DNA from 2 places in the Dactylosporangium cerinum genome. Region 2 is predicted to be linked to the other one. Evidence: riboswitches for the same ligand, from Rfam matches in the RefSeq annotation. Region 2 holds a riboswitch; the other holds the start of a gene.
The links. A riboswitch is a leader RNA that binds a small molecule or an ion and turns the genes downstream of it on or off. The one in region 2 is predicted to bind glycine.

Region 1: another riboswitch for glycine. It lies ahead of gcvP (aminomethyl-transferring glycine dehydrogenase); the one in region 2 lies ahead of gcvT (glycine cleavage system aminomethyltransferase GcvT).

Annotation. Positions count from the first base shown of each region.
Region 1 is NZ_JBHSIU010000046.1:98,210-109,901, reverse strand. Features, by position in the region: gene ACFPIJ_RS34295 (chorismate-binding protein) at 1-157, opposite strand, end outside; gene ACFPIJ_RS34290 (DUF5999 family protein) at 290-499, shown strand; gene gcvP (aminomethyl-transferring glycine dehydrogenase) at 521-3,343, opposite strand; glycine riboswitch at 3,419-3,513, opposite strand; gene ACFPIJ_RS34280 (hypothetical protein) at 3,616-4,686, opposite strand; gene ACFPIJ_RS34275 (RNA polymerase sigma factor) at 4,959-6,116, opposite strand; gene ACFPIJ_RS34270 (YciI family protein) at 6,113-6,520, opposite strand; gene ACFPIJ_RS34265 (DUF1501 domain-containing protein) at 6,621-7,880, opposite strand; gene ACFPIJ_RS34260 (DUF1800 domain-containing protein) at 7,886-9,316, opposite strand; gene ACFPIJ_RS34255 (LysR family transcriptional regulator) at 9,457-10,374, opposite strand; gene ACFPIJ_RS34250 (dihydrodipicolinate synthase family protein) at 10,446-11,330, shown strand; gene ACFPIJ_RS34245 (hypothetical protein) at 11,526-11,692, shown strand, end outside.
Region 2 is NZ_JBHSIU010000130.1:379,382-391,073, forward strand. Features, by position in the region: gene ACFPIJ_RS59690 (cellulase family glycosylhydrolase) at 1-291, shown strand, start outside; gene ACFPIJ_RS59695 (amidohydrolase family protein) at 311-1,471, opposite strand; gene ACFPIJ_RS59700 (lytic polysaccharide monooxygenase auxiliary activity family 9 protein) at 1,529-2,581, opposite strand; gene ACFPIJ_RS59705 (sigma-70 family RNA polymerase sigma factor) at 2,901-3,842, opposite strand; glycine riboswitch at 3,987-4,081, shown strand; glycine riboswitch at 4,082-4,192, shown strand; gene gcvT (glycine cleavage system aminomethyltransferase GcvT) at 4,245-5,297, shown strand; gene gcvH (glycine cleavage system protein GcvH) at 5,303-5,662, shown strand; gene ACFPIJ_RS59720 (L-serine ammonia-lyase) at 5,668-7,020, shown strand; gene ACFPIJ_RS59725 (hypothetical protein) at 7,045-7,938, shown strand; gene ACFPIJ_RS59730 (class I SAM-dependent methyltransferase) at 7,942-8,595, opposite strand; gene ACFPIJ_RS59735 (DUF6311 domain-containing protein) at 8,810-10,642, shown strand; gene ACFPIJ_RS59740 (condensation domain-containing protein) at 10,707-11,692, opposite strand, start outside.

The sequences.
Region 1 (11,692 bases), on a different contig from region 2:
ACGCCGTGAGGATCGACAGCGGGTCCCCGCCGTCGCGGGAATGCCACTCGAGTCGGGAACGCTCCCATAGATGTGGGATGCACGACGAGGCAGACCCGGGAGGGTGAAGCTCCACCAACCCGGGCCGGCACCCGACGACCGGTCCTAATGTGCTCATACGAATGGCGGATTATCCCCGAGTTGTGTCGTGACGTGTTCGGAATTGTGTCGTTGGCCGTAGTAGCGTGCATCCCTGGTCATGTGAACAACCACACAGGCCTCAACTGAACCTCTCAATCGGAGACCCCCGATGCTCTGCCAGCACCAACCATCGTGTCCCTCAGCCGCCGACTCGGACCACGAAGCCGCCAGGATCATGGCCGCGCACCCCGAACAAGGGTGGAGCCTCCTGTGCAACGGCGTGATCATCTTCGAGGACACCGGAGAGCTTCTCCCCGACTGCAGCGTGATCGAACCGCACCGCGGCCCGGCCATGCACGTCCTGGTCCGAGCCGCCTGATTCGTCACCCTCAGTAGTCAGTCACTCCTCGTAGGCTGATGCCGGCGGGCAGGAGCACACCAGGTTCCGGTCGCCGTAGCTGTCGTCGATCCGGCGTACCGGTGGCCAGTACTTCGCCACCGACACGCCGGCCGGATACGCGGCCAGCGACCTCGGGTAGGCGTGCGACCACTCGTCGGCGGTGACGGCCGCGGCCGTGTGCGGCGCATTGCCCAGCGGATTGTCCCCCGCGGGCCACTCACCGGCCGCGACCCGGTCGATCTCCGCACGGATCGCGATCATCGCGTCACAGAACCGGTCCAGCTCCGCGAGGTCCTCGCTCTCCGTCGGCTCGACCATCAGCGTGCCGGTCACCGGGAACGACATCGTCGGGGCGTGGAAGCCGTAGTCGATGAGCCGCTTCGCCACGTCCGCGACACTCACGCCGGTCGCCTTCGTGATCGTGCGCAGGTCCAGGATGCACTCGTGCGCGACGAGGCCCTCGCTGCCGCTGTACAGCACCGGGTAGTGCTCCCGCAGCCGCGCCGCCACGTAGTTCGCCGCGAGGACCGCCGTCGCCGTCGCCTTGGCCAGGCCGTCCGGGCCCATCAGCCGCAGGTACGCCCACGGGATCGGCAGGATCCCCGCCGAACCCCACGGCGCCGCCGACACCGGCCCGACCGGCGCCTGCGCGTCCAGGATCGGGTGCGACGGCAGGAACGCCGCCAGGTGCGCGCGGACCGCCACCGGGCCGACCCCGGGACCGCCACCGCCGTGCGGGATGCAGAACGTCTTGTGCAGGTTCAGGTGCGACACGTCCGCCCCGAACTGCCCCGGCTTGGCATAGCCGAGCAGCGCGTTGAGGTTCGCGCCGTCGACATACACCTGGCCACCCGCCTCGTGCACCTTGGCACACAGGTCGGCGATGCCCGTCTCGTAGACCCCGTGCGTCGACGGATACGTGACCATGATCGCGGCCAGCCGGTCCCGGTGCAGCTCGATCTTCGCCTCGAGGTCGCCGAGGTCCACGTTGCCCAGCTCGTCACACGCCACGACGGCCACGCGCATGCCGGCCATCACGGCGCTGGCCGCGTTCGTGCCGTGCGCGCTGGACGGGATGAGGCACATGTCCCGCTCGGTGTCGCCCCGCGAGTGGTGATACGCCCGGATCGCCAGCAACCCGGCGAGCTCCCCCTGCGAGCCGGCGTTCGGCTGCAGCGACACCGCGTCGTAGCCGGTCACCTCCGCCAGCCACTGCTCCAGGTCGCCGATCAGCTTCCGGTATCCCTGCGTCTGCGACGCCGGCGCGAACGGGTGCACGTTGGCGAACTCGGGCCAGGTGATCGGCTCCATCTCCACGGTCGCGTTGAGCTTCATCGTGCACGAGCCGAGCGGGATCATCCCCCGGTCCAGCGCGTAGTCCTGGTCCGACAGGCGCTTGAGGTACCGCAGCATCGCCGTCTCCGAGCGGTGCGTGCCGAACACCGGGTGCGACAGGAAGTCGCTGGTGCGCCGCAGCTCGGCCGGCACCACGTCGGCGGTGTCCAGCGCCGTCACGTCGACGTGCGACAGGCCGAACGCGGCCAGCACGTCGCGCAGGTGACCGAACGTCGTCGTCTCGTCGCACGCGATCCCGACCCGGTCGGCGTCCACCTGCCGCAGGTTGATCCCACGGTCCGCGGCGGCCTTCGTCACCTGCTCCGCGTTGCCCGGCACGACCGCCGTCACCGTGTCGAAGAACGCGTCGTGCTCCGTGGTGACCCCGCCGGCGCGCAGCCCCGCAGCCAGCCGCACCGCCATGTCGTGGGTGCGCGAGGCGATCCCCCGCAGCCCGTCCGGGCCGTGGTACACCGCGTACATGCTGGCCGTCACGGCGAGCAGGACCTGCGCGGTGCAGATGTTGCTGGTCGCCTTCTCCCGCCGGATGTGCTGCTCACGGGTCTGCAGCGCCAGCCGATAGGCCGGGGCGCCGTCCGCGTCCTTCGACACGCCGACCAGCCGGCCGGGCAGCGTGCGCTCCAGGCCCTTGCGGACCGACATGTACCCGGCGTGCGGCCCGCCGAAGCCCATCGGCACCCCGAACCGCTGAGCGCTGCCGACCGCGACGTCCGCGCCGAACGCACCCGGCTCGCGCAGCAGGCACAGCGCGAGCAGGTCCGCGGCGAACGTGACGATCGCGCCCTTTTCGTGGGCTTCCGCCGTCAGCCGCTCGTAGTCGCGGACCGCGCCGGACGCGCCCGGGTACTGCAGGTGGATGCCGAAGTACTCCTCCGGCCTCTGGTTCCCGGTCAGGTCGGCCACGTGGACGGTGATGCCCAGCGGCTCGGCGCGGGTCCGGATCACCGCGAGGGTCTGCGGCAGGACGTCCTTGTCCACGACGTAGACGTCGGCCTTGACCTTCGACGACCGGCGGGCGAGGGTCATCGCCTCGGCGGCCGCGGTCGCCTCGTCCAGCAGCGACGCACCGGCGACCGGCAGACCGGTCAGGTCCGTGATCACCGTCTGGAAGTTCAGCAGCGCCTCGAGCCGCCCCTGGCTGATCTCCGGCTGGTACGGCGTGTAGGCCGTGTACCACGACGGGTCCTCGAGCACGTTGCGCAGGATGACCGGCGGCGTGTGGGTGCCGTAGTAGCCGAGGCCGATCATGCTGACCAGGGTGCGGTTGGCCGACGCCAGGGCCCGCAGCTCCCCCAGCACCTCGGCCTCGGACGCCGCGAGGGGCAGCGCGAGGGGCTGGTGCCAGCGGATGGAGCCCGGGATGGCGGCCGTCATCAGCGCCTCGACCGAGTCATACCCGACGGTCTTGAGCATCCGGGACTGCTCGTCCGGGGATGGTCCGATGTGCCGGCTGGCGAAATTGGTCATTGGCCACACTCTTTCGGATCCGGGGTCGGGGGTGCGCACGTCCCTCCCCCTCTGTCGTGTGGCCTCCAGAGGTGCCAACCCGTCGCGGTCCTTCTGCCTGAGAGGTTCCGGGGAGGATTTGCCCCTTCGGCGCCGTCCTGGGTGCAGACGGTCTCTCCCGCGCGGGTATTGCCGGCATGCCCAATCTACCAAGTGCCGCGAATCTGACCATGGTCGCTTCTGCGTGGGCGACGCCACAGCGGCTGGTGCGTCCTAGGAAGCTAGGTTATGATTCAGGGGCGGCAGCGGGCGGAGTTCGCGTCCACCATCAGCAGCGAACCGTCGACCGCCTCGAAGTCCTTGCCGGAGAGGCCCTTCAAGGCGTTGAGCTGGTCGTTCTTCCACCGGTCGTCCTGGGTGCCGGAGAAGAACCACGGAGATCCGTTGTCGGAGAGGATCGCGCCGTACTGCTTGAGCGCCTGCGCCACCACGCGGGCCTGAGGAGGGAACTTGGAGATGTCGACGGAAGCCTTCAGCCGGAAGCGGGCGCCCATCGGAGGCAGCGCCGGGTCCGTGGCCGACGAGGCGGCGTGGCGGGCCGGCCAGACATAGGCCTTCTTCGTGCGGGGCGCGGTGAATCGGATCGCGTGGTCGATCCGGCCGGCCGCGACCTCGTCGGCGCGCGGCAGCCCGGCGAGGATCGACAACCCGGCCGCGTCCGCCGACGTCCAGCCGGCCTTGCGCAGGTCGTTGCGGCGCAGGTCGAACACGGCACCCGAGCCGGCCTTCCAGGAGCCGTCCGCGTTCGGGTGGGCGTCGAAGAGCTCGTACGCCTTGCACGCCGCGGTGTCGTGGACGATGACGTGCCGGTCGCCGTCGGCGTTCGGGCCGCCCTCGACGCGGGCGTTGCGCGGGACCGGGTAGGGGCCCTTGTCGCTCTCGTCGGCGTACTCGAAGGTCACCTTGACCGTGGCCTGCCCCGCGCCGACGGTGGTGACCGGGATGCCGAACGGCGCGCCGTCGATGAGCCCCGCGCCGAAGTCGGGATGCGCGTGCGCGGACGCCCCGATGCTGGCCACCCAGGCCGCGGAGTCACGGTGCACGGGCAGCTTCGACACGTCGGCGTGCCAGACGTTGTCCGCGGGAAAGATGGTGCAGCCGGCCTGGGCGGCGCCTGAGGACGCGGCGCCCGATGGGCCGGACGACCCCGGCACGGCGCCGGGCGACAGGCCCTGCGCGCCGGACTCGGCTGACGCACCCGACGGGCCCGTGGCCTTGGCGGCGTCGGCACCTCCGGACGAGCTGCAACCGCTCACGGTCACCGCCACCATCACCATGACCGCCAGCGCGGCACTGCGCCTCATGATCCTCCTCGGGTCGGCCCCCGATCCTCACGGACCAGCCGGGACGATACCCGGACCCGCTGTCCGACTCACCACCCCGTGCCCGAGCGCGGCCACACTCCCCCAACCGCCTCCGGCAGCATCGCGTTGCGGTCCTCGGACTGGACGCGGCCGTTGCCCGCGCTTCCCGAACTGCGGGAAACCGCCACCACCTGGTTGATAGCTGGTGTCCACGAGCCACTCATCAACCAGGTGGTCGCACGATCGATCGAGCCACCGTGACCGGGTGGTGGTCACGGGGGTGTCCGGGGGCGCAGGTGGTGGCGGATGCGGGCGGCCTGGCGGGTGAGGTGGTCGCGTTCCGGGAGGCTCGGGGCGGCGTGGGAGGCTTCGGCGTAGAGGTCGGCGGCGCGGGCCAGGTCGCCGGCGCGTTCGTGCAGGTGGGCCGACACGGCCGTGAAGCGGGGCACGGACGGATCCACGGCCGCCAGAGCCGCCAGGCCCGCCTGCGGGCCGTCGGCCTCGCCGAGGGCCACCGCGCGGTTGAGGCGCACGACGGGGCTGCCGGTCAGGGTGAGCAGCTCGTCGTACCACTCCACGATCTGCACCCAGTCGGTCTCCTCGGCCGAACGGGCGTCGGCGTGCAGGGCGGCGATCGCGGCCTGGGCCTGGTATTCGCCCAGGCGGTCGCGGGCCAGGGCGCTCTGCAGGATCGTCACGCCCTCCGCGATGAGGGTGGTGTCCCAGCGCGACCGGTCCTGTGCAGCGAGGGGCACGAGGCGGCCGCCGGGGCCGGTGCGGGAGGCGCGGCGGGCGTGTTGCAGCAGCATGAGGGCGAGCAGCCCGGCGACCTCGGGCTCGTCGGTGAGGGTGGTCAGCTGCCGGGCCAGCCGGATCGCCTCGGCGGCCAGGTCGACGTCGCCGCTGTAGCCCTCGTTGAAGACGAGGTACAGGACGCGCAGCACGGTGCCGAGGTCGCCGGGCTGGTCGAGCGGCAGGCCCGCGAGGCGCTTCTTGGCCCGGCTGATGCGCTGGGCCATGGTCGCCTCGGGGACCAGGTACGCCGCGGCGATCTGCCGGGTGGTCAGGCCGCCGACGGCGCGCAGGGTCAGGGCGACCGCGGCGGCGGATGGCAGGGTGGGATGGGCGCACAGGAAGTACAGGCGCAGCGTGTCGTCGGTGGCCAGGGCCGGGCCGTCCGGGGCGAGCGCCTCCACGGCGAGCTCCCGGCCGCGCCGGGACGCCTCGGCGCGCACGACGTCGAGGTGCTTGCGCCAGGCGACCGCGACCAGCCACCCCTTCGCGTCGCGGGGTGGGTCGTCCGGCCAGGTCGACAGGGCCTTGATGAGGGCCTCCTGCACGGCGTCCTCGGCCGACGCGAAGTCCGCTCCGCGCCGGACGAGGACACCGATGACTGCGGGCACCAGGTCCCGCAGCAGGGATACGTTCACTCCGGATCGGTCAGCGACATGGTGAGGATCGGCCGGACCTCCAGCCACTCCTGGATCGGCCGGCCGCCGGGGCCGGGGGCGGCCGACAGCTCGCCGGCCAGTTCGACGGCGCGGTCCCAGGACTCGACGTCGATGATCATCCAGCCGGCGACGAGGTCCTTGGTCTCGACGAAGGGGCCGTCGGTCACCGGCGGACGGTTCTCGCCGTCGGACCGGACGAACGCGCCCTCGGGCGAGAGGGCACGTTCGTCGACGAGCTCACCGGTCTCCTGCAGTCGGACCGCGAAGTCGCGCATGTACTGCACGTGCGCGTCGACCTCCTCCGGCGTCCACTGGTCCATCGGCGCGTATTCGTGCGCCGGCTTCGGACCGCCCCGGTAGTGCTTCAGCAGCAGGTACTTCAAGGTCGCTCTCCTCCGAAAGGCCGCAAGAATGCGGCGTTGCACCCCTGGGACGGAGCCGCCGCCACCTTCTCGACACACAAGCCTGCCTGAATTGAAAAAATCAGCGCGCGGCGACCAGGCCGTAGGAGGACGGGGTCACGTCCGGGAACACGTCGCCCAGGGCGCCGAGGCCGCAGCGGCGCTGAAGGATCTCGCCGATCACCGAGCGGTAGTCGGTGGTGGCCGCCAGGTCACCTGCGGTCAGCTTCGCCGGGGCGAGGCCGGGCCAGGTGCCGTGGACGCGGCCGCCGCGCACGCCGCCGCCGAGCAGGAGCATGGCGTTGCCGTTGCCGTGATCGACGCCGCGGGAGCCGTTCTCCGCGACGCGGCGGCCGAACTCGCTCAGCGTCACCAGGGTGACCCGGTTGAACGCGGCGCCGAGGTCGGTGGCGAACGCCTCCAGGGCGAGGGCGAGCTCGGTGAGGTGGTCGTGCATCCGCTGGCCCTTGACGGCGGTGCCGAGGCCCTCGTGCATGTCCCAGTCGCCGAAGTCGACGGTCGCTGCCATCAGCCCGACGTTGGCCTTGACCAGGCGGGCGACGTCGCGCAGCGCCTTGCCGAGCGCGGTGTTCGGGTAGGTGGCGGCCGGGGTGTACGCGCCGAGGGCCGCGACGGTGCCCAGGGTGGCGTTGACGGCGCGGGCCGGGTCGGCCAGGACCGCCGGGGCGCCGTCGAAGAGCTTCGCGAGGGTCGCCGCCATGGGGGTCTTCGCGTCGTTGCCGGCGAGCTTGAACGTGTCCACGGCGGCCATCGACACGTCGGGGGCCGGGCCGGCGAACAGCCGCGCGGGGCTGGTGGCCCCCATCGCGACCCCGGCCGTCGGGGCGGTGGCGCCGGCGACGCCGAGCATCCGGTCGAGCCAGCCGGTGCGCACGGACGTGCCGGCGGCGGCCCGCTCGAGGTCCTCCATCGCCTGGAAGTGCGAGCGGGACGGGTTGGGCTGGCCGACGGCGTGGACCGCGCCGAACGTGCCGGCGGTCCAGCGGGCCAGCAGCGGCGCGAACGCCGGGTTGAGCCCGAAGGTGCCGTCCCCGGCGATCACCGACGCCTTCGGCACGGCGATCGTGGGGCGGGCGGTGTAGTAGTCGGGGTCGCCGATCGGCACGACGGCGGACAGCCCGTCGAAGCCGCCGCGCAAGGACAGCACGACGATGGTGTCGCCGGTGTACGGGGTACCTGCGAACGCCAGCCGGGTGGCGAGTCCCTCGCCGACGAGCCCGGTGAGGGCCGCGCCGGCACCGATGGCGGCGGCCCGGCCGAGCAGCCCCCGCCGGGACAGACCGGTCGCGTCGGGGGTGCAGCAGGAGGAAGGCAGCGTCATAGCGGTCACCTGGCCAGGAAGTAGGGCGAGTCGAGGATGAGGGCGATGAGGTGCGGCAGCCGGCCGGCGACGGCGGCGTCGGTGGCCTTCAGCTGGCTCGCCGCCGTCTTGCCGACGAAGCTCAGCAGCGCCGCGCTGTGCGCCGGTTGCAGGGGCATGCCGACGAGCCGGGTCGCGAGGGCGTCGATGAAGGCGCCGTGCGTGGCCGGCAGCGACGGGACCAGCGACGCGAGCATCGACGCGGGGCGCACGAGGGGTTTCGGGTACCAGCCGGCGGCGAGGTTCAGGTGCGCGTTCCAGCGCACGAGCAGGCTGGACGGCGCGGTCCAGGCGGCGGCGACGTCTGGGTAGCCGTTCGGCGGGGCCCACCGCATCGGCGCGCGGCCGGCGTCGACGAGGTAGTTGTACAGGCCGCGGACGCCGTCGGTGCCGGTCGCCTCGGGTTGCAGGCCGAGGACCCGCACGGTGGCGGCCAGGTCCTCGAACGGGGTGCGGACCTTCGCCCCGATGGCGGCGGCGAACTCCGGGGACGTGAACAACGCCCGCAGGACCGGGCCGATCGCTGACTTCTGCTGGACGTACACCTGCTGCAGACGGGAAACGAGCGCGGCCGGTGGGTCGTCGGAGACGAAGCGGACGCAGAGCTTGCGGGCGATGCGCTCGGCGGTCGCCGGGTGCTGGGCGAGCATTTCCACGAACGCGAGGGCCGCCGCCTCGCCGCCGCCGGCAGTGGCGTTGTCGTGCCGCCAGCCGAGGACGGTGACGGCGCCGGTGGCGTGCTGGGTGGCGTCGAACTTGTACAGGCCGGTGGTCTTGTCGACGGTGAGGCCGGTGAGCAGCCGGGCGGCGTCCTTGACGTCGGCCTCGGTGTAGATGAGCCCGACGGTGTGCAGCTCCATGAGCTCGCGGGCGTAGTTCTCGTTGGGTTTGGCCTTGGTGGAGCTGCGGTTGTCCAGGTAGGACAGCATCGCCGGGGCGGTCGCGGTCGCCTTGAGCAGGTCAGCGAACCGGCCGAGGGCATGCTTGCGGATCAGGCCGTCGTAGGCGGCGCGGCTGTCCCACACCTCGCCGTAGGGGCAGGTGACGTTGAGGTGGTTGGACCACACGTCGACCATGACCTCGAGCAGCTGCCGCTTGCTCCACGCGGCCCGCGCGACGGCGGCGGAGCCGAGCTGCTGCATCGCGTCCCACGCGCCGAACTTCAGCGCGCCGGCCTTGACCTTCGCGCGGATGCCGGCGATGTCGAGGCCGATCAGCGGGTACCGGGTGAGCAGCGCGTCGCACGCCGAGTCGTCGATGGTGGCCGGGGCCAGTTGCCGGTTGAGCCACGAGGCGGCGCCGATGTCGCGGATCTCGGCCTCGGCGGCCGGGTTCGGTCCGTAGGTGGCGCGGCGCAGCAGGTGCAGGACCGGGTCCTGGGGGGTGAAAGCGGTCACGCCGTCCCACGTCGACACGGCGGAGCCCGGTCTGACCAGGGTGTTGCCCGCGCTCCCCCGCGGCACCCGGTCCGCACCTTCGCGAATGATCCGGAAGACCCTGACCACCCAGAAGTGCACAAGGTCTTCCGGATCATGGGTCAGGCGGCGCGCACGGCGGCGGTGAATGCGGCGATCGACGGGTGTGCGCCGGTGCCCGCCCGGTAGGCGAACCTGGTCCGGCGGCGGGTCCGCAACGGCGTCAGCACCACCCCGTCCGGCGCGACCGGCGTCGCACCGTCCGCCGCGACCGTCGTCGCTGCCTGACCAGGCGGCGACGACGGCGGGCGCAGCGCCAGTTCCGGGACGACCGCGACGCCCTGGCCGGCGGCGACGAGGGTCAGCACGGTCACGAAGTCGTCGGCGTGGTGGCGGGCCCGGGGCAGGAACCCCTCCGCCTCGCACGCCCGGACCGTCATCGTGTGGCACAGCGTGCCGGGCCCGGCGAGGATCCACCGCTCGTCGCGGCAGGCGGCGAGGTCCAAGGGGCGGGTCGCGGCGAGGTACATCGTCTCGTCCAGCAGGGGCGCCGTCTCCAGCGCCGGGTCGGGGGCGATCGGGACCAGGTCGTAGTCGTGCACGAGCGCCACGTCGAGGGTGCCGTCGCGCAGCCGGGCCGGGACCAGCGCCGGGTCCAGCTCGTCGACGCTGAGGTCCAGGCCCGGGTGCTCGCGGGCGAGGGTGGCGAGCGCGGCGGGCAGCAGGGTCCGCATCGCGGTCGGGAACGCACCGATGCGCAGCGGCCCGGTCAGGCCGGTGCGGGTCGCGGCGAGGGCGGCGGTGGCCCGTTCGAGGGCGGCGAGGACCTCTTCGGCGTGCGCGGCGAGGACCGTGCCGGCGGGGGTGAGCGTGACGCCGCGGCCGGTGCGGGCCAGCAGCGCCGTGCCGGCCTCCCGTTCCAGGGCGGCGAGCTGCTGCGACACCGCCGACGGGGTGTAGTTGTGGGTGGCGGCGACGGCGGCGATGGTGCCGCGGTCGGCGAGGTCGCGCAGGAGGCGCAGCTTCCGGACGTCGAGCATCAGTTCAGCTTATGCTCGCCGCAACGAACGTGAACTGGACCTTCCGCTCGACCGGAGGGACGCTGGGCGGCATGAAGGGGATTTTCGTACCGCTGGTGACACCGTTCGACGCCGACGGGTCGGTGGCGCTCGGCGCGCTGTCGGCCCTCGCCCGGGACGTCCTCGACGAGGGGGCCGCCGGACTGGTCGCGCTGGGCACGACCGGGGAGCCGGCGACGCTCAGCGAGGCGGAGCGGGCCGCGGTCGTCGACGTCTGCCGCGACGCCTGCGCGCGGCACGGGGTGCCGCTGCTGGTCGGGGTCGGCGGCAGCTCGACCGCCGGGACGGTCGCCGCGGTCCGCGAGATCCGGGGTGACGTGGCGATGGTGGTCGTGCCGCCCTACACGCGTCCGGGCGCCGCCGGGGTCCTCGCCCACCTGCGGGCCGTCGCGGCCGGGTCGCCGGTGCCGGTCGTGGTGTACCACGTGCCGTACCGCACCGGGCAGCCCCTGGACGTGACGTCGCTGCTGGAGATCGCCGCGATCCCGGGCGTCGTGGGGATGAAGCTGTCCGACGGCGCCGTCAGCGGCGACACGGTCGCGTTTCTCGGCGGCCTGCCGGCCGGGTTCTCGGTCCTCGGCGGCGACGACGCGGTGATCGCGCCGCTGCTCGCGATCGGCGCCGCCGGCGGCATCCTGGCCTCCGCGCACGTGGCGACCGGCGCGTTCGTGGCCCTCGCCGAGGCGTGGCGCGACGGTGACGTGGGCCGCGGCCGGCGCCTGGGGACCGCCCTCGCGGCGGTGTCGGCGGCGCTGTTCGCCGAGCCGAACCCGGCCGTCATCAAGGCCGTCCTGCACGCGACCGGGCGGATCCCGACCCCGGACGTGCGCCTGCCGTTGCTGCCCGCCTCGGCGGCGGCGACCTCCGCGGCGCTGCGGGCCCTCGACCGGGTCACGGCGGCCGCCACGACCGGGTGAACACCACCGCCGGACATCGATGCATCGTCACGGCGCGATCACCTATCGGCGTCGCCGGCGCGCTTGCCCCACGGATTCACATACCGGACGGTTCGACCAGCTCGGCACGGTGGCACGTTCGGGGGATACCCGGTCGCTGCGCAGCCCGTACCGTCGATGGCGTCACCTAGCGTTAGCAACTGAGGGGGAACACCCATGAGCGACTTCGACACCGGCGCCGACTACGGCCACGTCGAGGCGGGTCAGGAGCACGAGTCGCTGGACCAGCTCCACCAGGTCGAGGGCAGCGAGAACAACTACGACTCGCAGTTCGGCGTCTACGAGCAGGACCACGCGTCGGCCGAGTCGACCAGCTTCGACCA
Region 2 (11,692 bases):
CGCAACGTGGTGTCGCGGGCGGCGGGCCGGCTGCCGCTGTTCGTCACCGAGTTCGGCACCGTCACCTACACCGGCGGCGGCGCGGTGGACCTGGCCAGCAGTGCCACCTGGCTGAACCTGCTCGACTCGAAGAAGATCAGCTACGCGAACTGGACCTACTCGGACGCGAACGAGAGCAGCGCCGCGTTCCGCCCCGGCACCTGTGCCGCGGGCAGCTGGACGAACCCGTCCTCGCTGAGCGAGTCCGGCGCGTTCCTGCGCGGCCGGATCCGCACCGCCGACAACTTCTAGGCCCGCTGGAACGGCGAGTTCACGTGGTCAAGCGGCCGTCCCGCTTGACCACGTGACCGTCGACGAGCACGGTCCGCACGTCGAGCGCGGTCAGGCACGACACGACCGCCCCGGCCCGGTCGCCGCGCAGGTGCCCGAGGCCGTGGAGGAGCAGCAGGTCGGCCCGCTTCCCGACCTCCACGGTGCCGATCACGTCGGCGAGACCCACGGCCCGGGCACCGTCGAGCGTTGCCGCCCGTAGGAGGTCCGCGGCCGCGGGTGCCGACGCCGAACCCGACCGCAGCCGCATCGTGCGCAGCGTGTCGCGCAACGGCTCGAACAGGTCCGGCGGGTTGTTGATGACGACGTCCACCCCGAACGCGGGCCGGGCCCCGGCGTCGGCGAGCCGCTCGTATGCGGACGCGCCGTGGCCCATCACCGCCTCCACGGTCGGGGTCACCACCACGGCCGTGCCGGACGCGGCGAGCAGTTTCGCGTCCTCCGGGGTGACCGCGTTGAGATGCACCAGCTGCAGGTCCGGGCCGAGCAGCCCGGCGTCGTGCAGCCGCCGCACGCAGGCGCCGCCCACGTGCGCGGAGACCATCATCCCGAGGTCGCGGCCGAACGCGAGCTGCGCGACCGTCTCGTCCCAGTCGCCGTACTCCGGGCCGAGGACAGCCAGAGCCCCGGTGACCCGCCCGGTCCGCACGGCGAGGCGCCGCACGTCGTCGGCGTCGAAGCGGCCGTGACCGACCACGGCGCGGATCCCGGATCCGGCGAAGGCGTCCACGACCGCGTCGGTGTGCGCGGGGGACAGGGTGGCGTTGCTGTAGTCGAAGACGGTGGTGATCCCGGCGTTCAGGGCCGCATCCGCGCCGAGCCGCGTCGCGCGGCCGGCGTCCGCGGCCGACAGCGAGGACAGCGCGGCGCCGAGGATCTCCGTGAAGTACCGCGACATCGGCATGTCGGCGCCGGCACCGCGCAGCGGCGCCTGCCACACGTGCCGGTGCGCGTCGACGAACCCGGCCGTCACCGTGAGTCCCGTCGCGTCGATGACCTCGCAGCCGGGCGCGGCCCGCGCCGCGAGACCCGCACCGACGGCGGTGATGACCCCGTCGGTGCAGAGGACGTCGGTGCCCGGCAGCTCCGGACCGCTGCCGGGCACGACGTGGGCGTGCTGAACAAGTACCTGGCGTTGCACGTACACCTCCCAAGAAAGCTTTTTAAAAAGCTATCTCGAAAGGCTAGGCGTGGCAAGTCAGGTGGCGGTGCAGGTGACCGTGGGTGCCGTGTTGGTGCCGGTCCAGGATCCGTTGAAGCCGAAGCTCGTGGACTGTCCGGCGCTCAGCTTGCCGTTGTAGCTCGCGTTCACGGCGGTCGAGACGCCCCCGGCCGAGGTGATCGTCGCGTTCCAGAACGACGTGATCGTCTGCCCGTTGGCCCAGGTCAGCTTGACCGTCCAGCCGTTCGTGCCGGCGCCGCCGGCGGTCACGGTGACGTTGGCGCCGAAGCCGCCGGCCCACTCGCTGGTCTTGGCGTAGGACGCCGTGCAGCCACCCGGCGGGACGCTGGTGGACCGCGACGGTGACGCCGACGCCGAGGCGGATGCCGACGGGCTGGTGGACCGCGAGGGCGACGCGGACGCGCTGCCGGACGGACCGGGGCCACCGGTGAAGATCACGTCGCTGCAGAAGTAGTACGACTGGTCGAGGTGGCTCGCCTGCCAGATGGTGTACATGACGTGCCGGCCCGTCCGGGAACCGGCGTTGACCTGCGCCTGGTACTGCGGCGCCGGCGCGTACCGGCCGGTGCTGTTGACCAGCTCGAGGCTCGCCCACGTCAACGGCTGGGTGGTCGGGTCGAAGCCCTGCTTCGTGATGTAGATGCGCAGGTAGTCGGCCCCGTGCTGGGCGGCGTCGGTCAGGGTGAGGGTGAAGTTGTTCGGCTTCGTCGCGGCGACCCACGCTCCGACGGTGTCCATGGAGGCGTACCGGCCGTTCTGGGTGCGCCCGCCGCTGCAGGGCTGGCCGTCGGGGATGGCGGCCTGGTGGTTGCCGGCGACGCCCTCGCGGTAGAGGCCGTTCCAGTTCCACATGGTGTCCGGGTTGGCCTGCCAGGCCTGGGCGCACATCGGGTCGGTCTGGGACATGTTCGGGTTCTGGAAGTCGCTGCCCCACCGGGCCCAGCAGCCGTAGTTGCGCGACGGCGGGTCGGTGACCGAGCCGTGCGCGCCGGCGGGACTCTGGGCGACGACGACCGCGGCGGCGGTCGCGGTCAGGACGGCTGCCGCGCCGATGGCGAGGCGTTTCATGTGGGCTGAAAGTTGCACAGGGAGCTCCGTCACGTCGATGCGGGTTTACGTGCATGGCGGCGCCTGCGGCGCAGCTCAGAGGCTGTCCGCGGCGCTGTGCGGCTCCCGCCGACATGATACCCGCGGCATGGATCACGGTGAATGCATCAGGGAAAGTGTTACGGCCTGCGGGGCGCGCCGGTCTCTTGTCTGCGCAGAGCCGATGTGTTCCGAAGGAGATCCAGTGAGCTTGCGACACCTGTCCGCGACGGGCCTCGCCGTCGTCGCGCTGTTCGCCGTGACGGGCTGCGACCCCACCACGCAGACCGGCGCGGCGCCTTCAAGCAGTCCCAGCGCCGGCCCGGCCGGTGCGCAACAACCGGCCGGCTCCGGCGGGCTCGGATCGGCCGCGCCCTCGAAGCCCGTCGCGTCGAAGACGGCAGGCGTGCCGCCGTTCTTCACCACCCTGCCCGCCACACCGAAGCTGACCGGGGCGGCGCCGGCGGGGCTGGTGCGGGGCCGGCGGGGCCAGCAGCGGCAGGCCGGCGAGGAGCCCCTCGGCCGCGGCGAGCCGCCGCGACCGCTCCGAGCACCGTGGGCAGTCCCGGACGTGCCGGGCGATCCGCTTGCGCCACAACGGATCCAGTTCGCCGTCCCAGCCGGATGTGGTGTCCCGCAACGCCGGGCAGCCCGGCGCCGCATCCAGCGCCCGGACCACCGAACGGGCCACGTCCAGCTGCTCCCGCATCCGCTGCACCCGGACCCCGGCGTGCGCCGCGGACAGCTCCAGGGCCTCGGCGACCTCGGCCCGGGTCAGGTGCCCGCCGGCCTCCAGCCACCACAGCGACAGCACCACGCGGAACGCCGGGTCCAGCCACCGGGCCGCCTCGGCGATCTCGCGCTGCTCGGTGTCGAGGACCTGCCGCAGGACGGTGAGCCCGACGAAGTCCGCCGCCGGGTCCTCCCGGTCGTCGCCGGCCGGGTCGTCGGCGCGGCTCAGCCGGGACCGGCGGGCCTCGGCGCGGGCGTCGGCGAGCTGCCGCAACGCGATCGTCACCACCCACGACCGGAACCGTTCCGCCTGCCGCACCCCGGACACGCCCGTCACGACCCGCATCATCGTGTCCTGGACGATGTCGTCGACGTCGAGATCCCGGTCCGCGCCGCGGCCGACGACGGTGTAGACGAGCGGCAGGTAGCGCGCGGCGAGCGCCTCGACGGCGGCCCGGTCCCCGTCACGGGCCGCCGCAACGAGCACCTCGTCGGTCTGTGTCTGCACCATCGCCGATCGCTCCTGCCGCTGCGGTACCTGGTTCGTACCATCCCGCAGACCCTGGCCGGGCACGTGCCATAACACTTTCTGCGACTTGACGCGGCGCCGCGGCGGGTCTTACGGTCCTGGATCACAACCACATATCGCGCTGCACGACCCGCGACGGGAGAGCCCCCGGACACCACCGGGGCGCCGAAGGAGCAACGTTCTCCCCAGAATCTCTCAGGCACAGGTACCGCCGCGGTCAGGCGACTCTGGAAAGTCAGGACGACAGCTGTCCTGCGCCCACGGTGCAAACCGCCCCACGGTGTCTCCCGTGGGCGGTGAAGCTCTCAGGCTCCGATGACAGAGCGGGGAGGCCACCCAGCAGGGGTGCCGTCCGCGACGGCACCCGGACTCAGGGAGCCTCTCGTGACACCGCTGTTCGACGTGCACCGCGATCTGGGTGCCACCTTCACCGACTTCGCCGGCCGGCGCATGCCGCTGCGCTACCGGAGCGAGCTCGCCGAGCATCACGCCGTGCGCCGCGCCGCCGGGTTGTTCGACCTGTCCCACATGGGCGAGCTCGAGGTCACCGGCGCCGACGCGGGCCGGTTCCTCGACCACGCGCTCGTCGGCCGGCTGTCGACGCTGCCGGTCGGGCGCGCCCGATACACCATGCTCTGCCACGACAACGGCGGCGTCCTGGACGACCTGGTCGTCTACCGCCTCGCCGAGCTCCGCTACCTGGTCGTGGCCAACGCGGCCAACACCACGGTCGTCCACGTGATGCTGCGCGAGCACGCCGACGGCTTCGGCGTCGACGTCCGCGACGCGTCGGCCGACTGGGCGCTGATCGCGGTGCAGGGCCCGGCCGCCGCGGCGATGCTCGACCCGGGGCCGTTGCCCTACTACGGGATCCGGGCCTTCGCGGTCGCGGGCCGGGACGTGCTGCTCGCCCGGACCGGGTACACCGGCGAGGACGGCTTCGAGGTGTACTGCCGCCCCGCCGACGCCGTGGCCGTGTGGCGGTCCCTGCTCGACCGCGGCCCGTCTCCCGCGGGGCTCGCCTGCCGGGACACGCTGCGCCTGGAGGCCGGGATGGCGTTGTACGGCCACGAACTGTCCGTCCGGGTGACCCCGCTACAGGCCGGCCTCGAACGGGTCGTCGCCTTCGACAAACGGGACTTCGTCGGCGCCGCCGCCCTGCGCCGCCAGCGCGCCACGGGCGGTTTCGCCACGCTCGTCGGCCTGGTCACCGGCACCCGGCGGGCGCCCCGGGCGGGCTACCCGGTGCTGGCGGAGGGCACCACCGTCGGGGCCGTCACCAGCGGCGCGCTCTCCCCGACCCTCGGCCACCCCGTCGCGATGGCCTACGTCGCGACCGGCTGGTCCGCACCCGGGACCCGGCTCACCGTCGACGTCCGCGGCACCGGCGTCGACGCCCACGTCGTCACGCTGCCCTTCTACTCCTCGCAGAGGTGAGCATCATGTCCGAGATCCCGCCGCACCTGTCCTACACCCGCGACCACGAGTGGCTGCTCGACGGCGTCGTGGGGATCACCGCGTTCGCCGCGTCGTCCCTCGGCGACATCGTGTACGTCCAGCTGCCCGACGTCGGCGCCGCCGTCACCGCCGGGGTGCCCTGCGGCGAGATCGAGTCCACGAAGTCCGTCAGCGACCTCGTCGCCCCTGCCGGCGGCGTCGTGGTCGAGGTCAACCCCCTCCTCGCCGCCGAGCCGGGGCTGGTCAACGAGGACCCGTACGGGCGCGGCTGGCTGTTCCGGCTCAGCGTCGCCGGCACCCCGGACCTGCTCGACGCGACCGCCTACGCCGCACTGGTCGGGTGAGCCCGGTGGCGTTGAGCGCGTTCGACCTGTACTCCGTCGGCATCGGCCCGTCCTCGTCACACACCGTCGGCCCGATGCGCGCCGCCCGCCGCTTCGCGTCCACATTGGACCTTCTCGCGGTCGGGCGGGTGCGGGCGGAGCTGTTCGGCTCGCTCGGCGCCACCGGGCACGGCCACGGCTCCGCGAAGGCCGTCGTCCTCGGCCTGCTCGGCGAGGACCCGGCGACGGTGGACACCGACACCGCCGACGAACGCGTCGCCGCCGTCCGCGACGCCGGCCGGCTGCGCCTGTCCGGTGGTGCCGACATCGCGTTCGACCCGGACGCCGACGTCGTCCTGCACCGCCGCAAGTCGCTGCCCGAGCACCCGAACGGCATGCGTTTCCACGCGTGGGACCCGTCGGGTGCGGTGATCTCGGAGCGCACGTACTTCTCCGTCGGCGGCGGCTTCGTCGTCGGCGACACCGGCGTCGTCGCCGACACCACGGTCCTGCCGCACCCGTTCGCCACCGGCGGCGAGCTGCTCGCCCGGTGCCGGGAACTGTCCCTGCCGGTGAGCGACGTCATGTACGCCAACGAACGCGCCTGGCGCCCCGACGCCGACACCCGCGCCGGCCTGCTGCACCTGTGGGCGGTGATGCAGGCCTGCGTCGAGCGCGGCTGCACCCGGTCCTTCGACGGGGTCCTGCCCGGCGGCCTGCGCGTCCCGCGCCGCGCACCGGCCCTGTTCCGCGACCTGAAGGCCTCCGCCGAAGGCGTCGACCCGCTGAAGGTCCTCGACTGGGTGAACCTCTACGCGCTCGCGGTCAACGAGGAGAACGCCTCCGGCGGCCGGATCGTCACCGCCCCCACCAACGGCGCCGCCGGCATCATCCCCGCCGTCCTGCACTACTACACCCGCTTCGTGCCCGGGGCCACCGACGACGGCGTCGCCCGCTTCCTGCTCACCGCCGCCGCCGTCGGCATGCTCATCAAGGGCAACGCGTCCATCTCCGGCGCGGAGGTCGGCTGCCAGGGCGAGGTGGGGTCGGCGTGCGCGATGGCCGCCGCCGGGCTGTGCGAGGTCCTCGGCGGCACCCCGGAACAGGTCGAGAACGCCGCCGAGATCGGCCTCGAACACAACCTCGGCCTCACCTGCGACCCGGTCGGCGGCCTCGTCCAGATCCCGTGCATCGAGCGCAACGCCATCGCGTCGGTGAAGGCCATCAACGCCGCGCGGCTCGCGCTCAACGGCGACGGCAACCACAAGGTCACCCTCGACAAGGCCATCCGCACCATGCGCGACACCGGCCGCGACATGTCCGTGAAGTACAAGGAGACCGCCCGTGGCGGCCTCGCGGTGACGGTGATCGAATGCTGAGGCCCGGGGTGGGAGACTGGGGCGGTGGAGCGGCTCCTGGGTCCGGGCGAGGTGGAGCAGGGGCTCGCCGGGCTGCGGCCGCGGGACACCGGCTTCTGGACGGTCGACGTCGCCGAACCCGGGGCGGCCTGGGCGGTCGTGCGGGAGTTGCCGCTCGACCGGCTGGTGCTCGCCGGGGTGGCGGCCGGGCCGGGACTGCTGGAGCTGGTGCGGGCGGCGCTCGGGTATGACCCCGGCGCGCAGGAGTTCCTGACGTATCTGCGGGGCTGGTTCCCTCCCGCGGGTGACGTGCCGCCGGTGCCGGCGCGCCTCCTCGACGCGGTGCGGGGGCTGGCGCTCGGGGCGCCCGGGGAGCCGGTCGCGCACGGGCTGTTCCCGAGCACCGTGACGAAACTTTCCCGGCTGGCGCTCGCCCGGCACCGGGTGTACCCGGCCGGCGTGGTCCTCGAGGCGGCGCGGCGGGCGTACAGCGGGCCCTACGACGCGCACGAGGCCCTCGCCTGCGCGCTGGTTCACCCGGACGTGGACACCGACGCGCTCGTCTGGCAGCACACGCGGCGGGGGAGAGGGTGGCGGTCGCGGCGCAAGACGAACCGGGTCCTGGCGTGGGGCCGGCGGCACGGATACCTGGCGGAGCCCCTGGTCTGCGGGTGCCGGCACGAGCGGCTCGAGGCGCCGGGCGCACGGTGGGAGGCGGCGCGGCTGGCCGGCAACTGGACCCGGATCCTGCCGCTGCTCGACGAGGTGGTCAGCGACCCGGCGCGGTGGCTGGCCGTGTACCGCTGCTCACGGTGCGAACGCCTCTGGGCGCAGGACACCGTGTCGTCAGGCCACGCGGATCTGACCTACGGCTACCCGATCGCGACAACCGATCCGGCCGGGTGGCTGGCTGCCGCCCACTCACGAAGACTGCGGTAACTTTCAGGCCGGCCGGCGGGCGATCGCGATGACCGACTGCCCGAAGGGCGGGGTGACGAACTTTTCGGCGAATCGGGTCATCGGGGCGACCGTCGAGTCGTAGAACTTCACCATCAGGCCCGGGCCCGGCTTCTGCCGCAGCAGGCAGGTCGACACGTAGTAGCCGATCAGGCCCAGCGAGTTGGCGTAGTGCAGCCGCTCGATCTCCAGGTCGGCCGCGAGCAGGACCTCCCGCATGGTCTTGCGGGTGTACCGGCGCACGTGGCCGGTCGCGATGTCGGCGGGTCCCATCGCGAACGGGAACGCCGGGACGACGATGATCACGTAGCCGCCGGGGCGGACCAGCGAACGCATCGTCTGCAGCGCGCCGAGGTCGTCCTCGATGTGCTCCAGGACGTTGTAGGAGACCGCGGCGCTGTGCTCGGCGGTGATCTCGCTCGGCAGCATCAGCTCCCGGATCGAGACCTCGCGGTTCGCGGAGAACCGCTCCTTGAGGGCGAGCAACCGGTCCGGGTCGGCCTCGGTCACCGTCATCCGCGGGGCGTGCTCCAGCCACTCCGCCGCGTAGTCGCCGAGCCCCGCGCTGACCTCGATCGGGTCGTCGCCGAGAAACGGCGTGGCGAACGCGACGAACCACTTGCGGTGGTTCTTCGCCATCGCGAGGCCCTCGAGGACCTCGGACTGGATGAGCTGGTCACCGAGGATCTCCGCACTACGATCCCGATCGCCTCCAGGCGGCACGGCGTTCTCCTCGGTAGCTCGGCGATCCAACGATCTGATCATGTTATCCGGAATTGGCGTAGTTTATCGACGTCGATGCTCCAGGACCAGAGCGTGCGCCATGGGCAGCAGTCCAGCTATGGTCTCACCCGTGAAAACCGGCGGAAAGAACGCGCTTGTCGTCGTGAGCTACGTGGTCTTCTCCGTCGTGCTGTTCCAGCACCTGTGGGCGGCACCGCAGACCCGGATGCTCGCGGACAACAATCAGGACCAGGTGTTCTTCGAGTGGGTGCTCACGCACGCCGCGCGATTCTTCACCCATGGTGACTCCCCGATCTTCACCGACCAGCTCAACGCCCCGCTGGGCGTGAACCTGATGGCCAACACATCCATCCTCGGGCTCGCCCTTCCGCTCGCCCCCATCACGCTGCTGTTCGGCGCGCCGGTGACGTTCGCGCTGATCAGCACGATCGCGCCGGCGGCGACCTCGATCGCGTGGTTCTTCATGCTGGTGGGGTGCGGGGTGGTGCGGTCCCGGACGGCAGCGTACCTGGGCGCGCTGTTCTGCGGGTTCGGCCCCGCGATGGTGTCGCAGACGACCGCGCACCCGAACATCGCCGGTCAGTTCATGATCCCGCTGATCCTGTGGGCGGTGTTCCGGATGCGGACACCCGGCAACCCGGTCCGCAAGGGTCTCGTGCTGGCCGGGCTCGTGGTGTACCAGTGCTTCATCAACGAGGAGGTCCTGTTCCTCGCGGCGTTCGCGTTGCTGGTGTTCCTGCTGGTGTTCCTGCGGCCGGGCGAGATGCTGCCGGCCGCCCGCGCCGCGCTGCCGGCCCTCGGCGTCACCGCGCTCGCCGCCGGCGCCGTCATGGCGTATCCGCTGTGGCACCAGTTCGCCGGCCCGCAGGCGTACCACGGGCTGCCCGACCACGTGCACGGCTTCAGCGCCGACCTCGCCGGGTTCTACAACTTCAGCCGGCGCTCGATCCTCGGCGACGCGACCCTCATCGACAAGCTCGGCGGGCCCACGGAGGAGAACACGTTCTTCGGCTGGCCCCTGCTGCTGCTCCTGCCGGCCGCCGCGGCCGCCCTGTGGCGGGAGCGGGCCGCGCGGGCGGTGTTCGTCACCGCCGTCGTGTTCGCGCTGCTGTCGCTCGGCCCGGTGGCGCGCTACCAGGGCGAGGAGACCACCTGGCACGGCCCGTGGCGGTGGCTGGTCGACCTGCCGCTGTTCGACTCCGTGGTGCCGACCCGGGTCGCGCTCGTCGTCACGCCGCTCGTCGGGGTGCTCCTGGCGATCCTCGTCGACCGGTTCATCGTCGTGCCGCCGGTCACCCGCGCCGGGCCGGCCCTGGCCGTCGCGGCCACCGCCCCGGCCGGGCCGCCCGCCGAGGGGTCGTTCGCCTCGGAGGCGCCCGCCGCCCGGGAGGTCGCCGACCCCGACGACGAGCCGCTGCCGGTCGCGGGCCGCTGGTTGTGGGCGGCCGCGCTGGCGATGGCGTTGGTGCCGCTGGTGCCGACGCCGCAGCCGGCGAACGAGCGCCCGGCCGCACCGATCTTCTTCAGCAGCGGGGTGTGGCGGCAGCACGTCCCGGACCAGGCGACCGTGGTGGTCATCCCCGGCGGCTGGTGGGAGGGCCTCGACGCGATGCGGTGGGCCGTCGACTCCAACCTCGACTTCAAGATCGCCGGCGGCTACTTCCTCGCGCCGGACCCGAACGACCCGGAGCGCAAGGCGATGTTCGGCCCGCTGTATCCGCAGACCTGGTCCCTGCTCGGCCAGGTCGGCAACGACGGCGTCGTGCCGCAGCTGGGCCCCGAGTACGTGGCCCAGGCCAAGGCCGACCTGGCGTACTGGAAGGCGGACCGGATCATCCTCGCCGACGGTCACGGCAACAGCGACGCCATCCGGCAGACCGCCGACCTGCTGTTCGGCCCGGGCGAGCACGTCGAGGACGTCTGGGTCTGGAAGGTGTCCTGACGGGGTCGTGTGATCGTTGACCTTGGACGATCTGACTGGTCATAGGCAGTCGGATTGTCCAAGGTCAACTCGCCGCCCGGACGATCAGGTCCTCGATCGTGTACAGGAACGTCGACATGTCCGATCGGGGCATGACGGCGCTGTCGGCGGTCATCGCGAGCTCGAGGGCGCCCGGCGCGTCCTGGGCGTCGAGGGCGAACGACACGCCCCGGCGCGGCTCGTGCTCCACCGGCCAGGTCAGGGTCGTGCGGGTCAGCGCCTCCCGCAGCGGCACCGGGGCCGGCGCGGCGAAGTTCAGCGCCGGCATCAGGCCCCGCTGGTCGTTGACGAAGCAGGAGTGGTCGCAGGGGCCGTCGACGGCCGCGATGTCCCGGTCGAGGGCGAGCTTGTCGTAGTACGCGTGCCGCTGCGCCGACAGGGCGGCCCCGAACGTCCGGCGGACCAGGTCCGGGAAGTCCCCGCCGGCGGTGCCGGTGAGGTGGAACAGCCCCTCCTGGGCGATCGTGGTCACGCCGCCGGCCATGCCGGGCAGGAACCGGTTGTTGACCACGACCTGGAAGACCGCCTCGCCGACGCCGGTGAGCCGGGCGGCGGACGCGGCCGCCGCGGCGAGGACGACCGCGGCCGGGCTGACGGACAGGGTGGCCGCGACCCGGTCCAGGGCCAGCCCCAGCGCGGGGGAGTTGAGCACCGCGTTGGGAAAGGTGGCCGCCGGCGGGCGGGCCGGGAACTGCCGCGCCGGGCCGCGGCCCAGCTTGTCCAGCCAGGAGCGGCGGGCGGCGGCGTCGCGGCGGCGACCCCGGTCCGAGACCTGGAACGCGGCCTCCTCCAGCGGCTGCAGCAGGTCCCGCGCCGGCAGCGGGCCCTGCAGCAGCGCCGCGAAGTCGGCGAGGAGGTTGCGCAGGCCCCAGCCGTCGGAGGCGGTGTGGGACAGGAAGAACACGACGTAGCGGACGTCGGCGCCGACCCGCACGACACCGACCCGCAGCGGCCACTCCCGTTCGGCGTCGAACGGGACCGCGAGGAGCTCGTCGCGCAGCGTGTACGCGG